3 regions of the Streptomyces sp. A2-16 genome follow, and region 2 is predicted to be linked to each of the others. Evidence: riboswitches for the same ligand, from Rfam matches in the RefSeq annotation. Region 2 holds a riboswitch; each other region holds the start of a gene.
The links. A riboswitch is a leader RNA that binds a small molecule or an ion and turns the genes downstream of it on or off. The one in region 2 is predicted to bind thiamine pyrophosphate.
Positions count from the first base shown of each region.

Region 1: linked by a shared signal. The riboswitch ahead of IOD14_RS09065 (thiamine ABC transporter substrate-binding protein) and the one ahead of thiC (phosphomethylpyrimidine synthase ThiC) in region 2 are both predicted to bind thiamine pyrophosphate.
Region 3: linked by a shared signal. The riboswitch ahead of thiO (glycine oxidase ThiO) and the one ahead of thiC (phosphomethylpyrimidine synthase ThiC) in region 2 are both predicted to bind thiamine pyrophosphate.

Region 1 is NZ_CP063808.1:1,954,930-1,962,059, forward strand. Features, by position in the region: gene IOD14_RS09050 (hypothetical protein) at 1-76, shown strand, start outside; gene IOD14_RS09055 (hypothetical protein) at 655-876, opposite strand; gene rlmN (23S rRNA (adenine(2503)-C(2))-methyltransferase RlmN) at 1,046-2,152, shown strand; TPP riboswitch at 2,176-2,283, shown strand; gene IOD14_RS09065 (thiamine ABC transporter substrate-binding protein) at 2,280-3,356, shown strand; gene IOD14_RS09070 (iron ABC transporter permease) at 3,332-4,996, shown strand; gene IOD14_RS09075 (ABC transporter ATP-binding protein) at 4,996-6,018, shown strand; gene IOD14_RS09080 (maleylpyruvate isomerase family mycothiol-dependent enzyme) at 6,159-6,947, shown strand; gene IOD14_RS09085 (LAETG motif-containing sortase-dependent surface protein) at 7,061-7,130, opposite strand, start outside.
Region 2 is NZ_CP063808.1:9,711,677-9,718,806, forward strand. Features, by position in the region: gene IOD14_RS43675 (metallophosphoesterase) at 1-741, shown strand, start outside; gene IOD14_RS43680 (hypothetical protein) at 935-1,795, shown strand; gene thiC (phosphomethylpyrimidine synthase ThiC) at 1,887-3,665, opposite strand; TPP riboswitch at 3,658-3,847, opposite strand; gene IOD14_RS43690 (YibE/F family protein) at 3,920-5,701, shown strand; gene IOD14_RS43695 (SsgA family sporulation/cell division regulator) at 5,803-6,240, opposite strand; gene IOD14_RS43700 (helix-turn-helix domain-containing protein) at 6,339-7,073, opposite strand.
Region 3 is NZ_CP063808.1:7,523,785-7,530,914, reverse strand. Features, by position in the region: gene IOD14_RS33885 (thiazole synthase) at 1-678, opposite strand, end outside; gene thiS (sulfur carrier protein ThiS) at 681-881, opposite strand; gene thiO (glycine oxidase ThiO) at 878-2,035, opposite strand; TPP riboswitch at 2,033-2,145, opposite strand; gene IOD14_RS33870 (hypothetical protein) at 2,198-2,548, shown strand; gene IOD14_RS33865 (FAD-dependent oxidoreductase) at 2,581-3,795, shown strand; gene IOD14_RS33860 (Rv2175c family DNA-binding protein) at 3,940-4,311, shown strand; gene thiE (thiamine phosphate synthase) at 4,406-5,056, shown strand; gene metF (methylenetetrahydrofolate reductase [NAD(P)H]) at 5,189-6,112, shown strand; gene IOD14_RS33845 (hypothetical protein) at 6,169-7,130, shown strand, end outside.

The DNA of each region.
Region 1 (7,130 bases), 7.8 Mb from region 2:
CCCGGTCACCCTCACCGCCTTCTTCTTCGTGGCCATCGGCCTCGCGATCGCGGCCTTCGGCCTGTGGATCCTCTGAACGCGGTTCCGGAATGATCTGCGGCACGGGTACGGCCATGCCTGAGCCCCGAGTGGTGACACGAAGGGTGTCGCCGTCGAGCTGGAGGGTGTTCTCGGCAAGCGTCCCGCCGGCTCAACCGACACGAGCGGACCTTCGTGTGGCCCCCTCTGAGACGCTGGGCAGATGCTCACTGAAGACGAAGCACGGGGGCTCGTTCTGGCGGAGCTCGCGCAGGCCGAAAGAGCGACACACCTAGAGCTCGCCATCTCCAGGGTTGAACCCGTGTCGTTCGGGTGGGTGTTCTATTGGTGCGCGCGACAGGACATCGGTCGTCCCGCCGGCCAACGGCCCTCACTCGGCGGGAACGGCCCTTTCCTGGTGGATCAGGAGCGCGAGCGGATTATCCGAGCTGCGACCAGCAGGCCCGTACCCCTGCAGATCGCGGAATACGAGCGTCGGCTGCGGCGTGAGGCTCATGTCGGGAACGCGGCGGCGAAGCGCGCTGTGCAGCAAGGAGGTACAGCAGCCACTGCACCCGTAGCCGACCGCCATCAGCCTCCGACGGCCGACTGATCTGCCGAGCAGACCCCGGCAGATCATGCGAACGGCGACAGGCCCTTGCTCCCCAGGTGAGCGAGCAACGAGTCGAGGCAGGCGTCCGGCGTGGTCAGGTCGGCCCGGAAGAACGACTCCTCGCCGAGGGGCCCGCCGCTGACGATGACCATCCATGCCGCCCGTCCCTCGACCATGCGGTCACCGTCGACCTTGAAGAAAGCCGTGACTCCGCGCTCGGCCAGCCACTCCATCAGTTCGAGCATGTCCACGCGCACCCCTCCGGGGAGATCATCCCATCCCCGGCGGCACGGCTCCTGGGCCGCAACCGGACCGTCCGAAGCCGGCCACGACGACAGCCGGCGCCCACAGGTGACCACCCCCACCCCGCTGTGGCCCGGGCCCCCCGCGTTGATCTGCCACACTGGAAGGGTTATGCCTGCACCCGGAGAACTCACTTTCGTCGCCCCCCGCGGAGCCAAGAAGCCGCCGCGGCACCTTGCCGATCTCACGCCTGCCGAGCGCAAAGAGGCTGTTGCCGAGATCGGGGAGAAGCCGTTTCGTGCCAAGCAGCTCTCGCAGCACTACTTCGCGCGGTACGCGCACGACCCGGCGGAGTGGACGGACATCCCGGCCGGTGCGCGCGGGAAGCTCCAGGAGGCGTTGCTTCCCGAGCTCATGACCGTCGTACGGCATCTGTCGACCGACCAGGGGACCACGCGCAAGACGCTGTGGCGGCTGTTCGACGGGACGCTCGTGGAGTCGGTGCTGATGCGGTACCCGGACCGGGTGACCATGTGCATCAGCTCGCAGGCCGGGTGCGGGATGAACTGTCCCTTCTGTGCGACGGGACAGGCCGGGCTGGATCGCAATCTGTCCGCGGCCGAGATCGTCCATCAGATCGTCGACGGGATGCGGGCGCTCAGGGACGGGGAGGTCCCCGGGGGTCCTGCGCGGCTGTCCAACATCGTCTTCATGGGGATGGGCGAGCCCCTCGCCAACTACAAGCGGGTCGTCACCGCCATCCGCGCGCTCACCGATCCCGCGCCGGACGGGCTCGGGCTGTCGCAGCGCGGCATCACCGTGTCGACCGTCGGGCTCGTGCCCGCCATTCACCGGTTCGCCGACGAAGGCTTCAAGTGCCGGCTCGCGATCTCGCTCCACGCTCCCGATGACGAACTGCGCGACACCCTCGTCCCCGTGAACACGCGGTGGAAGGTGCGCGAGGTCCTCGACGCCGGGTTCGAGTACGTCGAGAAGTCCGGACGGCGGCTCAGCATCGAGTACGCGCTCATCCGGGACATCAACGACCAGGCCTGGCGCGGTGACCGGCTCGGGCGGCTGCTCCGGGGCAAGCCCGTGCACGTCAACCTCATCCCGCTGAACCCGACCCCGGGGTCGAAGTGGACCGCGTCGCGGCCCGAGGACGAGAAGGCCTTCGTCGAGGCGATCGCCGCGCACGGTGTGCCGGTGACCGTCCGGGACACCCGTGGTCAGGAGATCGACGGGGCCTGTGGCCAGCTCGCGGCCACCGAGCGGTAGTCTGACGAACGTACGTACACCTTCATATCCGACAGGGGAGCGCCACAGCGCTGAGAGTGCGGCAATCGGGCCGCAGACCCTCTGAACCTCGCCCAGGTCATTCTGGGTAGGAAGTTCGGTCATCACCGTGAACAACAAGAAGCTTCTCGCTGCCGTGGTCGGCCTCGGTCTCGTCACGCTGTCCGCCTGCGGGTCCTCGTCCGACGACAGCAGTGGCGGCGACTCCAAGACCGTCACCCTCGTCAGCCACGACTCCTGGGCCGTCTCCAAGAACGTCCTGGCCGACTTCGAGAAGAAGTCCGGCTACAAGGTCAAGGTCCTGGAGGACGGCGACGCCGGGCAGGCCGTCAACAAGGCCATCCTCACCAAGGACAACCCGCAGGGCGACGTCTTCTTCGGCGTCGACAACACCCTGCTCTCCCGCGCGCTCGACAACGGCCTCTTCCAGTCGTACGAGGCGAAGGGCGCCGACCGGATCAAGGCCGAGTACCGGGCCGACCAGGACAAGCACCGGGTCACGCCCATCGACACCGGCGACATCTGCGTCAACTACGACAAGGCCTGGTTCACCGCGCACAAGCTCCAGCCGCCGACGTCGTACGACGATCTGATCAAGCCCGCCTACAAGAACCTCCTCGTCACCGAGAACGCCTCCACGTCCTCACCGGGGCTCGGATTCCTGCTCGGGTCCGCCGCGAAGTACGGGGACGACGGCTGGCAGGGTTACTGGAAGAAGCTCAAGGACAACGGCGTCAAGGTCGTCGACGGCTGGGAGCAGGCCTACAACGAGGAGTTCTCCGGGTCGGCCGGCGGCAAGAAGGCCAAGGCCGATCGGCCGCTCGTCGTCTCCTACGCCTCCTCGCCGCCCGCCGAGGTGATCTACGCCGACCCGAGGCCGAAGACCGCGCCCACCGGGGTCGCCGACGGCACCTGCTTCCGGCAGATCGAGTACGCCGGGCTGCTCAGCAACGCCAAGAACAGCAAGGGCGGCAAGGCGTTCCTGGACTTCCTGCTCACCAAGGAGTTCCAGCAGGACATGCCGCTCAACATGTTCGTCTATCCGGTGGTGGAGGGGGCCGCGGTACCGGCCGAGTTCACCGAGTACGGTCCGCAGGCCAAGGATCCCGAGACCATGGATCCGGCCAAGATCGCCGACAACCGTGACGACTGGGTCAAGTCGTGGACCTCGCTCGTACTGAGGTAGCCGGCAGGCGCAGGGGCAGCGCGGCGCGGCTCGGTCTCATGGCCGTGCCCGTCGCGTTCTTCGCCGTCTTCTTCGCCTATCCCGTCGCCGCGATCGTCACGCGCGGCCTCAAGACCGACGGGACGTGGCAGCTCGGCAGGATCACCGACGTCCTCACCCAGCCGGACATCCGGCACGTCCTGTGGTTCACCACCTGGCAGGCGCTCGCCTCCACCGTGCTCACGCTGCTGATCGCGCTCCCCGGCGCGTACGTCTTCGCGCGCTTCGACTTCCCCGGCAAGCAGATCCTGCGGGCCGTGGTCACCGTCCCCTTCGTCCTGCCGACCGTCGTCGTCGGCACGGCCTTCCTGGCGCTGGTCGGCCGCGGCGGACTGCTGGACGAGCTGTGGGGCGTACGGCTGGACACCACCGTGTGGGCGATCCTGCTCGCGCACGTCTTCTTCAACTACGCGGTCGTCGTACGGACCGTCGGCGGACTGTGGGCCCAGCTCGACCCGCGTCAGGAGGAGGCCGCGCGGATGCTGGGCGCGTCCAGGCTCGCGGCCTGGCGGACGGTCACCCTCCCGGCGCTCGGGCCGGCCGTGGCCGCCGCCGCGCTGATGGTCTTCCTGTTCACCTTCACCTCCTTCGGCGTGGTCCAGATCCTCGGCGGGCCGACCTTCTCCACCCTCGAAGTGGAGATCTACCGCCAGACCTCCGAGATCTTCGACCTCTCCACGGCCGCCGTGCTGACGCTCATCCAGTTCGTCGCGGTGGGCGCGGTCCTCGCCCTGCACGCGTGGACGGTACGACGCCGGGAGACGGCCCTGCGGCTCGTGGACGCCTCCGGCACCGCCCGGCGGCCGCGCGGGGCGGGGGAGCGGTCGCTGCTGGCCGGGGTCGTCGCGATCATCGCCGTACTCCTGCTGCTGCCGCTCGCCGTGCTGGTCCAGCGGTCGCTCGACGCACCCGACTTCGGCTACTACCGGGCGCTGACGAGCTCCGACGGCGGGGTCTTCCTCGTCCCGCCGATCGAGGCGGTCGGGAACTCGCTGGAGTACGCCCTCGCCGCGACCGCCATCGCGGTGGCGATCGGAGGGCTCGCGGCGGCCGCGTTGACCAGGCGGGACGCGGGGCGGTTCGTACGGGGCTTCGACGCGCTGCTGATGCTGCCGCTCGGGGTGTCCGCGGTGACCGTCGGCTTCGGGTTCCTGATCTCCCTCGACGAGCCGCCGCTGGACCTCAGACAGTCCTGGATCCTGGTGCCGCTCGCGCAGGCGCTGGTCGGGGTGCCGTTCGTCGTGCGGACCATGCTGCCGGTGCTGCGGGCCGTGGACCACCGGCTGCGGGAGGCCGCGGCCGTGCTCGGGGCCTCGCCGTGGCGGGTGTGGCGGGAGATCGACCTGCCCATGGTGCGGCGGGCGCTGCTGATCGCGGCGGGCTTCGCCTTCGCCGTGTCGCTGGGCGAGTTCGGGGCGACCGTGTTCATCGCACGGCCCGACAACCCCACCCTGCCGGTCGCCGTGGCCCGGCTGCTCGGACGTGCCGGTGATCTCAACTACGGCCAGGCGATGGCCCTTTCGACCATCCTGATGATCGTGTGCGCGGTGGCGCTGCTGGCCCTTGAACGGCTGCGGACCGACCGGACCGGGGAGTTCTGATGCTGCTGAGCCTTGCGGACGCGACGGTACGGTTCGGCGGGCGGGCCGTGCTCGACGGGGTCGGCCTGGATGTCGCCGAGCACGAGATCGTGTGTGTGCTCGGGCCGAGCGGCAGCGGCAAGTCGACGCTGCTGCGGGCGGTGGCCGGACTCCAGCCGCTCGACGAGGGGCGGGTGCTGCTCGACGGGCGCGACCAGGCCGGGGTGCCCGCGCACCGACGCGGGGTCGGGCTGATGTTCCAGGACCATCAGCTGTTCCCGCAGCGGGACGTGGGGGCCAACGTGGCCTTCGGGCTGCGGATGCACTCCGTCGCGAGAGCACAACGGGACGAGCGGGTGAGGGAGTTGCTCGACCTCGTCGGACTGCCGGGCGCCGGTCGCCGGGCCGTCGGCTCGCTGTCCGGCGGTGAGCAGCAGCGGGTCGCGCTGGCCCGGGCACTTGCCCCCCGGCCCCGGCTGCTGATGCTCGACGAGCCGCTCGGGCAGCTGGACCGTTCGCTGCGGGAGCGGCTGGTGGTCGAACTGCGGGAGCTGTTCGGGCGGTTGGGCACCACCGTGCTCGCGGTCACCCACGACCAGGGCGAGGCCTTCGCGCTCGCCGACCGGGTCGTGGTGATGCGGGACGGGCGGATCGCCCAGTCCGGTACGCCGCTTGAGGTGTGGCAGCGGCCGGCCGACGAGTTCGTGGCCCGCTTCCTCGGCTTCGAGAACGTGGTCGAGGGGACGGTGACGGGCGAGGCCGCGGACACGGTGTGGGGCAAGGTGCCGGTGCCCCCGGGAGCCGCCCAGGGGGTCCGGAGCGTGCTGGTGCGGCCGGTGGGAGTGCGGCTCGTGGCGGCCGACGACGGACTGCGCTGCACGGTCGCCGCGCGCACCTTCAAGGGCACCCATGTCGCCGTACATCTGCAACCCGCGGACGGCGGGCCGCGGTTGGAGGCCGCGTGCGCGCTGCGGGAGGCGCCGGGGGTCGGGGACGCGGTCGGGGTGGAGTTCGACGCGGCCGACATCGTCGTGCTGGGCTGACGCGGGCGGCAGCGTCGTGGTGGGCTGGCGTGGGTGTGGGCCACAGCGATCGCGGGCGGGCCAGATCGTCGTGCTGGGCTGACGCGGGCGGGTTGAAATCGTCGTGCTCGGGCGGTGTGGGCGGACATAGGGTGCGGGGCATGACGCTGCTCGCACATGACCGTTACTGCGACGAGATCGCCCATCAGGTGGGCCGGTTGAGGGCCGTGGTGACCTCCGGGGCCGACCTGGCGGTGACCGTGCCGACGTGCCCGGACTGGTCGCTGGAGCGGCTGGTGAGGCACACCGGGGGCGCTCTGCGCTGGGTGGAGCTGATGGTGCGGACCCGGGCCCAGGAGGAAGTGCCCGAGGAGCAGGTGCCGTCGGGGGAGGGGCCCGAGGACGCGGGTGAGCTGGACGCGTGGCTCGCCGAGACCGGCGACATGCTCGTCGCCGCGCTGCGGGAGGCCGGGCCGGACACCGAGGTGTGGTCCTGGGCCGGGGTTCCCACCTCCGGGTTCTGGGCCCGGCGGATGGCGCACGAGCTGACCGTCCACCGCGCCGACGCCACGCTCGCCGCCGGGCTGCCCTACGAGGTCGCCCCGGAGATCGCCGCCGACGCGATCGACGAGTGGCTGCAGATCGTGGAGTTCGTGCAGCGGACCATGCCGCACGACGAGGCACGGGAGCTGCGCGGGCCGGGGCGGAGCATCCATCTGCACGCCACCGACACGGCCGCGGAGCTGAACGCGGAGTGGCTGATCGGATTCACCGAGGACGTCATCGCCTGGCGGCGCGGGCACGAGAAGGCGACCGTCGCGCTGCGGGGGCCGCTGACCTCGGTCATGCTCGCCTTCTACCGCCGACTGCCGCTGGACAGCCCGGAGTTGGAGGTGCTCGGAGAGCGCCGGCTGCTGGAGTTCTGGCTGGAGCGGGCGAGCTTCGGGTGACCCGGGGGAGCGGGCGCCAAGGGGAGGGGTGAACCTCGTGCCGGTGGGTTTCCGGTGAACATGGCGACGGCCCGCCCCCGTTGGAGGGACGGGCCGTCGAAATGCTGTGGGCGTCAGCGGGAGCTGCTCGCTCCACGGCGGCGCAGGCCGAAGAAGACCGCTCCGCCGCCGATCGCCACGAGC
Region 2 (7,130 bases):
GTCGACGCCGAGGGCAACTGGTGCGCGGGCACCGCCCGGCTGTGGTTCCTCGGCGACTTCACGGACCGCGGTCCCGACGGCATCGGCGTCATCGACCTCGTGATGCGGCTGTCCGCGGAGGCCGCGGCGGCAGGCGGCTACTGCAAGGCCCTCATGGGCAACCACGAACTGCTGCTGCTCGGCGCCAAGCGGTTCGGCGACACCCCCGTCAACTCGGGCGCTGGCACCGCCACCTTCCAGGCGGCCTGGCTGCTCAACGGCGGGCAGAAGACCGACATGGACCGCCTCCAGGACCACCACCTCCAATGGATGTCCCGCCTCGACGCGGTGGAGGAGGTCGACGGCCATCTCCTCGTCCACTCCGACACCACCGCCTATCTCGACTACGGCGACTCGATCGAGGCGGTCAACGACACCGTCCGCGAGACGATCACGCGCAACGACGCGGACGAGGTGTGGGACCTGTTCCGCAAGTTCACCAAGCGCTTCTCCTTCCGCGACGAAGGCGGCGCCGACCATGTGCGCTCGCTGCTCGATACGTACGGCGGCGTCCGCATCGTTCACGGCCACAGCCCGATCCCCTATCTGCTCGGCGAAGTGGGCTCCGAGGACAGCGAGGACGATTCCGGTCCGGTGGTCGAGGGACCGCACGTCTACGCCGACGGACTGGCCATCGCGATGGACGGCGGGGTGACCATGGCCGGAAAGCTGCTGGTCCAGCAACTGCCCCTGGATATCTGAACCTTCTCGGGGCAGACGTTCCCCCATGACGGAGTGACCGTCGACCGCGCAGGCCAGAGGCCAATTTCTGGAAACCCCCTGTCACCCTGTGCCGTCGCCGCTCTACCATCTGGTTATCCGTAGCAGGCTCCCCTCCGTTTCTGCCCGACGGCTCGTTGGCATGCGAGCCCCAAGCCCTACGGAGCATCGGGGGATGCACATGAACAGCGTTCCGCAGCACCTGCACAGCGAGGACCGCCAAGAGTACGAGCGGATCCTCGATGAGGCGCTGCGCTCCGCACCACACCGTCCCGAACTGGCCGCTGTCGGACAGCGGCTGAATCCCGAACAGCTGCGCACCATGGCGCTGAACGCCACCGCACTCATCACGGCGGCCGCGGCGACCGAGTACCAGCACTACGTGAAGGTCCGCGAGGAACAGCGCCGTCCGGCGCCGTCCACCCTGTCGTCCGTGCACGAACCCGGCCCCGCCGAGTCGGGCACGGGTGCGATGGGGCTCGCCACCACCATGGGAGAGGTCGCCGAGACCGCCGGTGCGGGCGCCGTCGCCGTCGCCGCCGTCCTGACGCCCGTCCTCGCCGGAATCGCCGCGGCGATCTTCCTGCTCGTGGGCTACATCCTCCAGATGCTCAGCCCACCGCCGGCGTTCGCCCACGCCATGATCACTATCGGATGGGTCTTCGGTGCCCTGACCGCGGCCGCGATCCTGGTCGCCGCCGGCGGCCTGCTCATCACCGCCCTGCGCAACCAGCCCTCGCCGGACGCGGGATACGGCGAACTGAGCGAGGAGGTGGCACGGGCCAGGGACACCTGGCGCGAGGCCCTGCTGGAACGGGGCATCCTCCCCTTCCTCCGGGAGGCCCTGGCCGACCCCGGCACCGCCGCACTGCACCACACGGCACCGCCCGCACCGACCAGCCGGATGCCCAGCCTCGGCTACGACCGCCCGGGCTTCAGCAGCCCGGGCGACGGGGCCTCCGGTGCCCGCCCGAGCTTCACCAGCCCGGACTACACCAGCCCGGACTTCGGGGGGCCGGAGCACCAGCCGGAGTGACACCCGGCACCGCCCCTCGGCTTGCGCCCCCACCACGGGGAGCGCAAGCCGAAGACCCGACCGCGGACCACCCGCCGACGGTTCGCCTGCGTCAGTCGGCGATCGGCAGATAAACCCGGTTGCCCGCCGCCGCGAACTCCTTCGACTTCTGGGCCATGCCCTCCTCGATCTCCTCCTGACTGCCACCGTGGCGGCGGCGGATGTCCTGGGAGATCTTCATCGAGCAGAACTTCGGCCCGCACATGGAGCAGAAGTGGGCCGTCTTGGCCGGTTCGGCCGGGAGGGTCTCGTCGTGGAACTCGCGGGCTGTGTCGGGGTCGAGGGCCAGGTTGAACTGGTCCTCCCAGCGGAACTCGAAGCGTGCGTCGGAGAGGGCGTCGTCCCACTCCTGGGCGCCCGGGTGTCCCTTGGCGAGGTCGGCCGCGTGGGCGGCGATCTTGTAGGTGATGACACCCGTCTTGACGTCGTCCCGGTTGGGCAGGCCCAGATGCTCCTTGGGCGTGACGTAGCAGAGCATCGCGGTGCCCCACCAGGCGATCATCGCGGCGCCGATGCCGGAGGTGATGTGGTCGTAGGCCGGCGCGACGTCGGTGGTCAGCGGGCCGAGCGTGTAGAACGGAGCTTCGTCGCAGATCTCCTGCTGAAGGTCGATGTTCTCCTTGATCTTGTGCATCGGGACGTGCCCCGGGCCCTCGATCATGGTCTGTACGTGGAAGCGCTTCGCGATCCGGTTGAGTTCCCCGAGCGTGCGCAACTCCGCGAACTGCGCCTCGTCGTTGGCGTCCGCGATCGAGCCGGGCCTGAGGCCGTCTCCCAGCGAGTACGTGACGTCGTAGGCGGCGAGGATCTCGCACAGCTCCTCGAAGTTCTCGTACAGGAACGACTCCTTGTGGTGGGCGAGGCACCACGCCGCCATGATCGAGCCGCCACGCGAGACAATGCCCGTCTTGCGGTTGGCCGTCAGTGGTACGTACGGCAGGCGCACGCCCGCGTGGACCGTCATGTAGTCCACGCCCTGCTCGGCCTGCTCGATGACCGTGTCCTTGTAGATCTCCCAGGTCAGCTCCTCGGCCCTGCCGTCGACCTTCTCCAGGGCCTGGTAGAGCGGCACCGTGCCGATGGGGACGGGGGAGTTGCGCAGCACCCACTCGCGCGTGGTGTGGATGTTGCGGCCGGTGGACAGATCCATGACCGTGTCGGCGCCCCAGCGGGTCGCCCAGGTCATCTTCTCGACCTCCTCCTCGATGGAGGACGTCACCGCCGAGTTGCCGATGTTGGCGTTGACCTTCACCAGGAACCGCTTGCCGATGATCATCGGCTCGATCTCCGGGTGGTTGACGTTCGCCGGCAGCACCGCGCGGCCCGCCGCGATCTCCTCGCGGACCACCTCGGGCGAGACGTTCTCCCGGATGGACACGTACTCCATCTCCGGTGTGATCTCACCGCGGCGGGCGTAGGCGAGCTGGGTGACCGCCTTGCCGTCACGGCTGCGGCGCGGCTGCCGTGGCCGCCCCGGGAAGACCGCGTCGAGGTTGCGCAGGCCACCGCGCGGTGAGGTGTGCTTGATCCCGTCGTCCTCGGGGCGTACCGGGCGACCCGCGTACTCCTCGGTGTCACCGCGGGCGACGATCCAGTTCTCCCGCAGCGGCACCAGGCCCCGGCGGACATCCGTCTCGGTGAGCGGATCGGTGTACGGGCCCGACGTGTCGTACAGCGTGACCGACTGCCCGTTGGTGAGGTGCACCTGGCGGACCGGCACCCGCAGATCGGGGCGCGAGCCCTCGACGTACGCCTTGTGCCAGCCGATGGACTTCCCGGCCTCCTCGTCGATCTGGTCGGAGGCAGGCGTGCGCGCGTCCTTGATGGTCATGAGACCTACTCCCTACGCCGGCATTACCCGGTAACAGGTTCGGCGGTCGACGCAGCGTTTTCCGTCTGTCGACGTTTCGTGGGGAACGTCACTCGCTGGAGATGACGTTCCACGTGAAACATCGCTGGGACGGAGGTCAGCGCCCTCTCAGCCCGGTGCTCCGAGCTCCCGCGTGTACAAAAGGTGCCACCACGCTAGCGTCAATTCGGGCGCGGTGAACAGAGGGCCCCTGTCGTTCTTGCGATGATCGGTCGGTGACCACGACGCATCAGCCTCCGTACCCGCCGTCCGAGCCTCCGCGCCGACCGGGCTCCGGAGACGGCCCTGGGTACGGCCCCGGCAGTGGCTCCGGGCACGTCCACGGCAGCGGTTCCCCCAGAGGTTTCGGGGACACCGGGGCCGACGGCTGGCACGAGCATGAGCACGGCGGCGGACATGGCGGTGGTCACGACTACGGCCAAGGTCAGGGCGCGGGTCCAGGCGGCCCGGGCGGAGGTGGCCCTGGCGGTGGCGGTCGGAGTGGCGGCGGCGGTCCGGGGAGCGGCGGTGGCCGTGGGGGTGACTGGCACGGGCAGGGTCCCGGTGACGGTCATGGTCCCGGCGATGGCCACGGGCATGGACAGGGGCACGGGAGCGAGCCCGCGTCCGGGAGCGGGCACGGTGCCGGCAGTGGGCACGGCCACTCGCACAGTCACAGCCACGGGCCGGCAACCCCCGTCTCCAAGCACCTGCGCAAGGTCATCGCGGCGATCCTCATCCCGTTCGGGGTGGCCGTGCTGGTGGGGCTCGCGGTGCTCTGGCCCGGTGGCGCTCCGGGGCACGAACGCACCGGGGTCGGCTTCGACCGGCAGACCCAGCAGGCAACCGTCACCAAGGTCGTGAGCGTCAGCTGCAAGTCGGTGAACGCCTCGGGGGAGACCCCGACCGGGGACACCTCTACCGCCGAGGGCTCGTCCGCCGAGCAGCAGGCGAACGGCACCTGCAAGAAGGCGACGATCCGGGTCGACACCGGCAACGACACGGGCCGTACATTCACGGAGATCGTCCAGCCGGATCAGTCGCGGCAGTTGCACGAGGGCCAGAAGGTCGTGGTCGCGTACGAGCCCTCCGCGCCGAGGGACCTGCAGTACTCGGTCACCGACGTGAACCGCAAGCTGCCGATGGGACTGCTCGCCGGCATCTTCGCGCTCGCCGTCGTGGTCGTCGGGCGGCTGCGCGGAGTCATGGCGCTGGTCGCGCTGGCCATCAGCTTCATGGTGCTGAACTTCTTCATCCTGCCCGCGATCCTCCAGGGCTCGAACCCGCTGCTCGTGGCGGTGATCGGGTCGAGCGCCATCATGCTGATCGCCCTCTACATGTGCCACGGCCTGTCGGCCAGAACCTCCGTTGCCGTCCTGGGGACGCTGATCTCCCTGGTGCTGATCGGCATCCTCGGCTCGCAGTTCATCGGCTGGGCCGCGCTCACCGGCAACACCGACGACAACACCGGTCTCATCCACGGGTTGTATCCGTCGATCGACATGAGCGGTCTGCTGCTCGCCGGCGTCATCATCGGCTCGCTCGGTGTCCTCGACGACGTGACGGTCACACAGACCTCGGCGGTCTGGGAGCTGCACGAGGCCAACCCGACGATGGGCTGGCGCGGTCTGTACCGCGCGGGTATCCGGATCGGCCGCGACCACATCGCGTCCGTCGTCAACACGCTCGTCCTCGCCTACGCCGGCGCCGCACTGCCGCTGCTGCTGCTCTTCTCCATCGCGCAGTCCAGTGTGGGGACCGTCGCCAACAGCGAGCTGGTGGCGGAGGAGATCGTGCGCACCCTGGTCGGCTCGATCGGCCTCGTCGCCTCGGTACCAGTCACCACGGCCCTCGCCGCCCTCGTGGTCTCGGCCGACCGCCCGGAGACGGAGGCGATGGGTTCCGGGGCAGGGGCAGGTATGCCGACGCCCGTACCGGCGACGAGTGCGAGCGCGGGCACGGCCGACAGCCGGCCGGCAACGGGACGCGGTGGCAAGGGCCGGCGACGCAGGCGCTGAGAGCAACCCCGGGCCAGGTCAGGCCCGGCTCCGGCAGAAGCGTTCCTGCGTCCTCCCACCTCGAGAAGAAGGTTCCTTCACATCGCTGGCGCCCTACGGCCTCAGCCCGCGCTCTGCTCCTCCGCCAGGATCCGGTCCAGCGCCTCGTCGAGATGGGTGTCGAAATCGGCCAGCGCTGCCTCCTGGCCCAGCGGGACCAGCTTGTCGGTGCGGTCGAGGAACGCGATGATCGGCGCCGTCGACGAGCGGAACAGTGCCTGGTCGCCGCCGACCTGAAGCCGGATCAGGACATCGCCCAACAGGTCGGCCCCGGCGGGCGCGACCCGCACATCACCCTCGCCGCAGGGCCGGCCCACGCCGTCGATCAGCAGCTCGCGGCCGAAAGCCCAGGTCACCGGGGCGTCGCCCGGGAGATGGAAGGTCAGCCGGACCGCGTAAGGATCACAGGCCTCGTAGCGCAGCTCCACCGGAATGCGGAAGGAGAGCTCCTCCGAGACGAGAAAGCTCATCATGACCTCTGCCTGTACGGACTCGCGCATCGCCTACCCCGTCATCTGCCTTCGTTGGCCGGGAATGATCCCTCTGACACTGGTGGCATCTTGCTGAACGTGTACGACAGATCACAAGGAGTGAGTTTTCAGATACTGATAGAGATCGCCAGCGAGCCCGTCAAACGCCCGATTTCTGCTTGTAGTTGCTGGGTTGCGGCCACCAACCGGTCCGCCTGATGGGCGGGCAGGGAGATGGCCATCGTTGCCGCAGCGTTACCCAACGTGATCGGAATCGCCGCGCACACTGTTCCCAGCGCGTACTCCTGACGCTCGATCACGGGCTCCATCCGCGCGGTCCGTTCGAGCCGCCGGAGCAGACTGTGGCCGTCGCGCACGGTGTACGGGGTGATGGACTGCACGGGGTACCGGTCGAGGTGGTCGCGCCGGGCCTCGTCGTCCAGCTGGGCCAGCAGGCACTGCCCGATGGCGTGCGCGTGGCCGGTCTCGCGGAAGTCGGCCCACTCCTCGACCGCCGGGGTGCCGGGGCTGTCGGAGACGCAGAGGACCTCGATCTCGCCGTCCCGGTACTGCGCGTAGTACACCGGTACACCGATCAGATCCCGCCAGTGCGCGAGCGCCTCGACGACCGTGCTGCGACGTTTCTGCTCGGCTCCACTGCTGCTCAGCCGCTCGGCGGCCTCCCCGAGGAAGAACAGGCCCTTGTCGCGGCGCAGATAGCCCTCGTGCACGAGGGTGCGCAGCAGGTGGTAGGCCGTCGGGAGCGCCAGCCCGGTCTCGCGGGCGAGTTGTTTGGCCGGGGCTCCGTTTTCGTGCTCGGCGACGCACTCGAGCAGGCGCATCGCGCGCTGGACCGACCCGATGAGGGTCGCGGAGTGGGTCTGTTCGGGAGGCTCGGGGGCCGGTGCCGTGTGGCGCTG
Region 3 (7,130 bases), 2.2 Mb from region 2:
CGCGTGCCGCATCGCGTGCGCCATCAGCTCCGGCTCCTGTGCCCGGGTGACCGCCGAGGCGAGCATCACCCCCGCGCACCCCAGCTCCATCGCCAGCGCCGCGTCCGAGGCGGTGCCCGCCCCCGCGTCCAGGATCACCGGCACGCGCGCGTGCTCGACGATCAGCTGGAAGTTGTGCGGGTTGCGGATGCCGAGCCCGGAGCCGATCGGGGAGCCGAGCGGCATGATCGCCGCGCAGCCCGCGTCCTCCAGCTTGCGGGCCAGCACGGGGTCGTCGTTGGTGTACGGCAGCACCGTGAAGCCGTCGTCCACCAGGGTCTCCGCCGCGTCCAGCAGCTCGATCGGGTCCGGCAGCAGGGTCCGCTCGTCGGCGATGACCTCCAGCTTGACCAGGTCGGTGCCGAGCGCCTCGCGCGCGAGGCGGGCCGTCAGGACGGCTTCTCCGGCGGTGAAGCAGCCCGCCGTGTTCGGGAGCACCCGGATGCCGAGCTTCTCGAGCACGGACAGCACCGAGCCGTGCACCGAGGGGTTCACGCGTCGCATCGCGACCGTCGTCAGCTCCGTGCCGGAGGCGATCAGCGCCCGCTCCAGCACCTCCGGGCTGGGGGCTCCGCCCGTGCCCATGATCAGCCGGGACGAGAAGGGCGTACCGCCGATGACAAAGGGGTCGTCGGCCATGGTCAGCCTCCTTGGACGGCGGTGAGGACTTCCACGCGGTCTCCCTCGGAGAGGGACGTGGACGGCCACTGCGCGCGCGGGACGACGGTCTCGTTGAGCGCGGCCGCGACTCCGGAGGGCGCCGGGGACAGGGCCCGTACGACGGTGTCGAGAGCCGTGCCGGGAGCGAACTGGCGCGGCTCCCCGTTGACGGAGATGTTCATGCCGGCTGCTCCACGGACTCCAGGAACCGCCCGGGGGTGAACGGGCGTGCCACGTCCGGCAGTTCACCGGTGGTCAGCGCGTGCGCCAGCGCGTCCCCGGTGACCGGCGTCAGGAGCACGCCGTTGCGGTAGTGCCCGGTGGCCAGCAGAAGGCCGGGCAGTTCCGTCGGGCCGAGCAGCGGGGCGTTGTCCGGGGAGCCCGGACGCAGTCCCGCGCGGGTCTCCGTCAGCGGCAGTTCGGTGATGCCGGGGACCAGTTCGTGCGCGTCCCGCAGCAGTTCGTACACCCCGCCCGCGGTCACCGTCGTGTCCCAGCCCAGCTCCTCGCTGGTCGCGCCGATCACCAGCTCGCCGCTCTCGCGCGGCACCAGGTAGACGTGGCTGCCGCGCACGACGGCCCGCACGGTACGGCTCAGGAAGGGCGCCTGGTGCGGCGGCACGGTCAGCCGCACGACTTGTCCCTTCACGGGCCGTACGGGAGGCAGGAGGGCCTGCGGGACCCCTTCCAGGCGGCCGCTGAGGCTGCCGGCGGCGAGCACCACCTGGTCCGCGTCCAGTTCCTCGCCGTCCGTGGTGGCGACCCCGGCGGCCCGGTCCCGGACGACACGAAGGCGTTCCGCCCATGTGCGGTGGAAGACCACGCCCATCCGCTCGCAGGCGGCCAGCAACGCGCGCGTGAGGCGGCGCGGATCGATCTGGTGGTCGCCGTCCACCCGCAGCCCGCCGCGCACCCCTGGCGCGAGCATCGGCTCCAGGCGCCGGCACTCCCGTCCCGACAGCCACTCCGACTCCAGCCCCGACTGCCGCTGGAGCGCGTGCAGTTCGCGCAGGTGGGCGCGGTCGTCGGCGTCCAGGGCGACGGCGAGCGTGCCGCACCGGCGGTAGCCGAGGTCGTGCCCGGTCAGCTCGGTGAGCTCGGCCGCGAAGTCGGGATAGCGGTGGGCCGAGGCGAGATTCAGGCCCAGCAGGGTCTGCTCGCCGTAGTGCAGTTCGGTGACCGCGGCCAGCATCCCGGCGGCCACCTGGGCGGCCCCGCCGCCCGGTTCCGGGTCCACGACGGCCGTGGTGAGACCGCGTTGCGCGGCCCGCCAGGCCGTGACCAGGCCGATGATGCCGCCCCCGACGACGAGGACGTCTGACGTACGTGAGGACATGGGCGTCCAGCCCCTCCCTTCGCCGGCATGACCCGGATCAGGTTCGTACGGTCGGAGGCCGCCCAGCCTCCCTCTCAGCCCGGTGCGTCCGGGCTCCCGCGAGTGCTCTACGTTGGCCACCCTAGCCCTTCGTTCCACGCCTCTGTAAGGGAGCCTCGCACCATGCCCCGCTCGCTCGACGGCCTCGTCCTCGCCCCGGTGGCCGACCAGGCCCCAGGTCAGGTGGGTACGCGGACCCGCTTCACCTACCACGAGAAGGACGGGGAGATCTGGGCCGAGTACGCGGGCGGTGACGTCGTACGCGGGCATCTGGTCGGCACGCGCGCGGGGGACCGCCTCGACTTCCGGTACGTACAGCTCAAGCACGACGGCACGACGTCCTGCGGGCACTGTGTCTCCACGGTCGTCGAGCTTCCCGACGGCCGGGTGCGGCTGGAGGAGACGTGGGAGTGGGAGTCGCAGCCGGGCAGCGGGACGAGCGTTGTGGAGCAGGTCACTCGGCACGACCCCTGACTGACTGATTGTCAGCTGGCTATGGTGATCAAATGAGCGAGCGGACGCAGGCGCAGCGGCGGGTGGTCGTGGTCGGCGCGGGCATGGCCGGGGTGCAGACCGCGGTCGCGCTGCGCGAGCAAGGCTTCTCGGGAACCGTCACGGTGATCGGCGCGGAGCCCCATCAGCCGTACGACCGTCCGCCGCTCTCCAAGGCCGTGCTGCTCGGCAAGGCCGAGGGCTCCGCCTTCGACGTGGACTTCGAGGCCCTCGGCATCGAACTGCTGCTCGGCCGTGAGGCGCTGGGCCTGCGCCCCGAGGCGCACGAGCTGGACACCGAGGCCGGACCCGTGCCGTACGACGTCCTGGTCCTCGCCACCGGCGCCGAACCGATCCGGCTGCCCGGCACGGAGGGCGTCCCCGGGGTCCATCTGCTGCGCACCCTGGACGACGCCGAGCGACTGCGGCCCGTGCTCGCCCGGCAGCACGACATCGTGGTCGTCGGCGCGGGCTGGATCGGCGCCGAGTTCGCCACCGCCGCGCGCGAGGCGGGCTGCGCGGTGACCGTCGTGGAGGCCGCCGACCGGCCGCTCGCGGGCGCGCTGCCCGCCGAGGTGGCCGCTCCGATGACCTCCTGGTACACCGACGCGGGAGCTGACCTTCGCACCCACGCGCGCGTGGTGCGCGTCGAGCCCGGCGAGGTCGTCCTGGACGACGGCTCCAGGGTGGCCGCGGGGGCCGTCGTGGTCGGGATCGGCGCCCGGCCCGCCACGGCCTGGCTCGCCGGTTCCGGCATCGAACTGGGCGCCCACCGCGAGGTCGTCGCCGACAACCGGCTGCGCACCTCGGCGCCGGACGTCTACGCCGTCGGAGACTGCGCCTCCTTCCCCTCGGGCAGGTACGGCGGGCGCCTGCTGATCCACCACTGGGACAACGCCCTCCAGGGCCCCCGCACGGTGGCCGCCGACATCCTCGGCGAGACGCCCACGGTCTACGACCCGGTCCCGTACTTCTGGTCCGAGCAGTTCGGCCGCTTCGTCCAGTACGCCGGCCACCACGCGTCCGCCGACACGACCCTGTGGCGCGGCGAGCCGTCCGGTCCCGCCTGGACGGTGTGCTGGCTGCGCGAGAACCGCCTGGTGGCCCTTCTCGCGGTGGGCCGCCCCCGAGACCTGGCCCAGGGCCGCCGCCTGATCGAGGCGGGCACGGAGATGGACCCGGTGCTGCTGGCGGACCCGGCGAGGCCCCTGAAGGCGGCGACGGCGTAGGCCGCGGTGCGGGCGCGCGGAGGCGGCCCGTGCGGCAGTCCGCGTGCTGTCGGCACGGTCGCCACCAGGCGATCGGGCCCTTTGTTCCCCCGCCGGAGGCGCCCCGGCTTCCGACTGTCAGTGCGGGATGGCACGCTTAATCCCGTGACCGAGATTGACGCAAAAACCGATGCACTCGTCCCCGCCTGGCTCACCCTCCCCGACATCGCGGAGCTGCTCGACGTCGAGGTGACGCGGGTGCGGCAGCTGGTCAAGGAGGGCCAGCTCATCGCCGTACGCCGTGGTGAGAACCGCGCGCTGCACGTCCCCGCCGCCTTCATCGACGTGGCCGAGCAGAAGGTCGTCAAGGGTCTGACCGGGACCCTGACGCTCCTGAGGGACGACGGCTTCACAGACGAAGAGATGCTGGAGTGGCTCTTCACCCCCGACGAGAGCCTGCCCGGCACCCCCGCGCAGGCCCTGAGCGAGAATCGCGGCACGGAGGTGAAGCGCCGGGCCCAGGCGCTCGCCGTCTGACCCAACAGCATCGGCGTACGGGCCGTGACCGCCGGGGCCACGGCCGCGGTCCGGTGCGGCCCGTACGCCACCGAACCCCGGGGGAGACACACGCATGCCCGACACCGCCCGCGCCCAGCTCGCCGACGCCCGCCTCTACCTCTGCACGGACGCCCGCAGGCGCCAGGGCGACCTCGCCGAGTTCCTGGACGCCGTCCTGGCCGGCGGCGTCGACATCGTGCAGCTGCGGGACAAGGGCATGGAAGCCGCCGAGGAACTGGAGCACCTCCGGATACTCGCCGACGCCTGCGCGCGGCACGGCAGGCTTCTCGCGGTCAACGACCGGGCCGACGTCGCCCACGCGGCCGGTGCCGACGTACTGCACCTCGGCCAGGGCGATCTGCCCGTCCCGGCCGCCCGCGCCATCCTCGGCGACGACGTCCTCATCGGCCGCTCCACGCACGCCGAGGCGGAGGCGGCCGCGGCCGCCGTGCAGGACGGCGTGGACTACTTCTGCACGGGTCCCTGCTGGCCCACCCCCACCAAGCCCGGCCGGCACGCCCCCGGTCTCGACCTGGTCCGCCACACCGCAGCCCTCGGCACGAACCGCCCCTGGTTCGCCATCGGCGGCATCGACCTCGGCAATCTCGACCAGGTCCTGGAGGCCGGGGCCGGCCGGGTCGTGGTCGTCCGGGCCATCACCGAGGCGGACGACCCGGGTGCGGCCGCCGCGGAGTTCGCGAAGCGGCTGCGTGACGTCGTGTGACACGGCGAGGGCCCGCCCTGCGCCGGTCGCATGATCGGCCCGGTGTCCGAGGGGTGGGACAACAAGTCGACAAACCGGGCAAATTTGCGTGATCCGGTTGGGCGACCGCTGCCCCCTGGCTAACCTGCCGGTATGGCCCTAGGAACCTCATCCACCAGGACTGACCGCGCCCGCACCGTGCGCGACATGCTCGCCGCCGGCAAGACGACGTACTCCTTCGAGTTCTCGGCGCCGAAGACCCCCAAGGGTGAGCGGAACCTGTGGAGCGCGCTCAGGAGGGTCGAGGCGGTCGCCCCGGACTTCGTCTCCGTCACCTACGGCGCAGGTGGCTCCACCCGAGCGGGCACCGTCAAGGAGACCGAGCAGATCGTCGCGGACACCACCCTGACCCCGGTCGCCCACCTGACCGCGGTCAACCACTCCATCGCGGAGCTGCGCAACATCATCGGCCAGTACGCCGACGCCGGGATCCGCAACATGCTGGCCGTCCGCGGCGACCCGCCCGGCGACCCCATGGCCGAGTGGGTGGCGCACCCGCAGGGTCTGACCTACGCCGCCGAACTCGTCCGACTCATCAAGGAGTCGGGCGACTTCTGCGTCGGTGTCGCGGCCTTCCCGGAGATGCACCCGCGCTCCGCCGACTGGGACACCGACGTCGCGTGCTTCGTCGACAAGTGCCGCGCGGGCGCCGACTACGCCATCACCCAGATGTTCTTCCAGCCGGAGTCGTATCTGCGGCTGCGTGACCGAGTCCACGCCGCGGGTTGCGAGACCCCTGTCATCCCCGAGGTCATGCCCGTGACCAGCGTGCGGATGCTGGAGCGGCTCCCGCAGCTCAGCAACGCGATCATCCCGTCCGTCCTGAAAGAGCGGATCCTCACAGCAAAGGACGATCCGGCCGCTGTACGCTCGATCGGAATCGAGTTCGCCACGGAGTTCTGCGCGCGGCTGCTGTCCGAGGGAGTGCCCGGACTGCACTTCATCACGCTCAACAACTCCACGGCATCGCTGGAAATCTACGAAAACCTGGGTCTGCACCACCGACCGCAGGCCTAGACCGGCCGCACGGATATACGACACACTGCGTAGCGGTCACTGGGAGAGGGGCGTACATGGGCTGGACGGTCCTCTACATCGCGTTCGGATTCGTCGCGCTGTGGCTGCTCGGCGAAGTGCTGCTGCAGTACAAGGCGCGGCTGCGCTGGCGGGTGCTCGCCTTCGTCGGCTTCCTGGGCGTGGTCCTCGGCGTGCTCATCTCGCAGGTCGTCGTCATCGGTCTCGGTGCGATCGCCTTCGCGGTCGGCCAGACCTATGTGACCCTGTCGTTCCGCCGTGGCTTCGAGCAGGGCTGGGCGGTCAACCCGCCCGCCGCACTGGGCACTCTGACCGGCGGCAAGAAGAGCCGCCGGGAGCGCGGCCGCGAGGAGCCCGCCCTCGAGGTCTCCGGCCTGGAGACGGGTGAGGCGGCCTACGGCGACGAGCCCGGGTACGACCAGGGCCGCCCCGACACCGCCGGATACGGCCACGAGGACGACTACGACCGCGACGACGTCTTCACGCCCGCGCGCTCCGCCGCCATGGCCACCGAGACCACCGCCGTCTACGAGCCGCAGCCGCTGCCCGACGACACCGGCTCCTACGGCGTGTACAACGACTCCGCCTACGCCGGTGACCAGTCCTACGCCCCCGCGGGCCAGACCCAGGACCAGTACGCGACGGCCGCCGCCGACCAGTCCTACGGCTACGACGGCTACACCGGCTACGACCAGCAGCAGTACGGCTACGACCCGGCGGGACAGCAGCAGTACGCCGCCTACTCCGACCCGTACATCGGCACCCAGACCTACGGCGCGGGCTCGTACGACACCTCGTACGGCGGCCAGCAGCAGTTCGTCCAGCAGGGCTACGACCAGTACGGCGGGACGTACGGCGGCGAGACCCCGGCCGGCGGTGTGTGGGTGCCGCAGCAGCGCACCGACGAGTACGGCGCCGAGCTTCCGCAGGAGCAGCAGTACTACCAGGACAACAACGGCCAGGGGCAGCAGAACCAGGGCCACGGGTACGACGAGCAGTA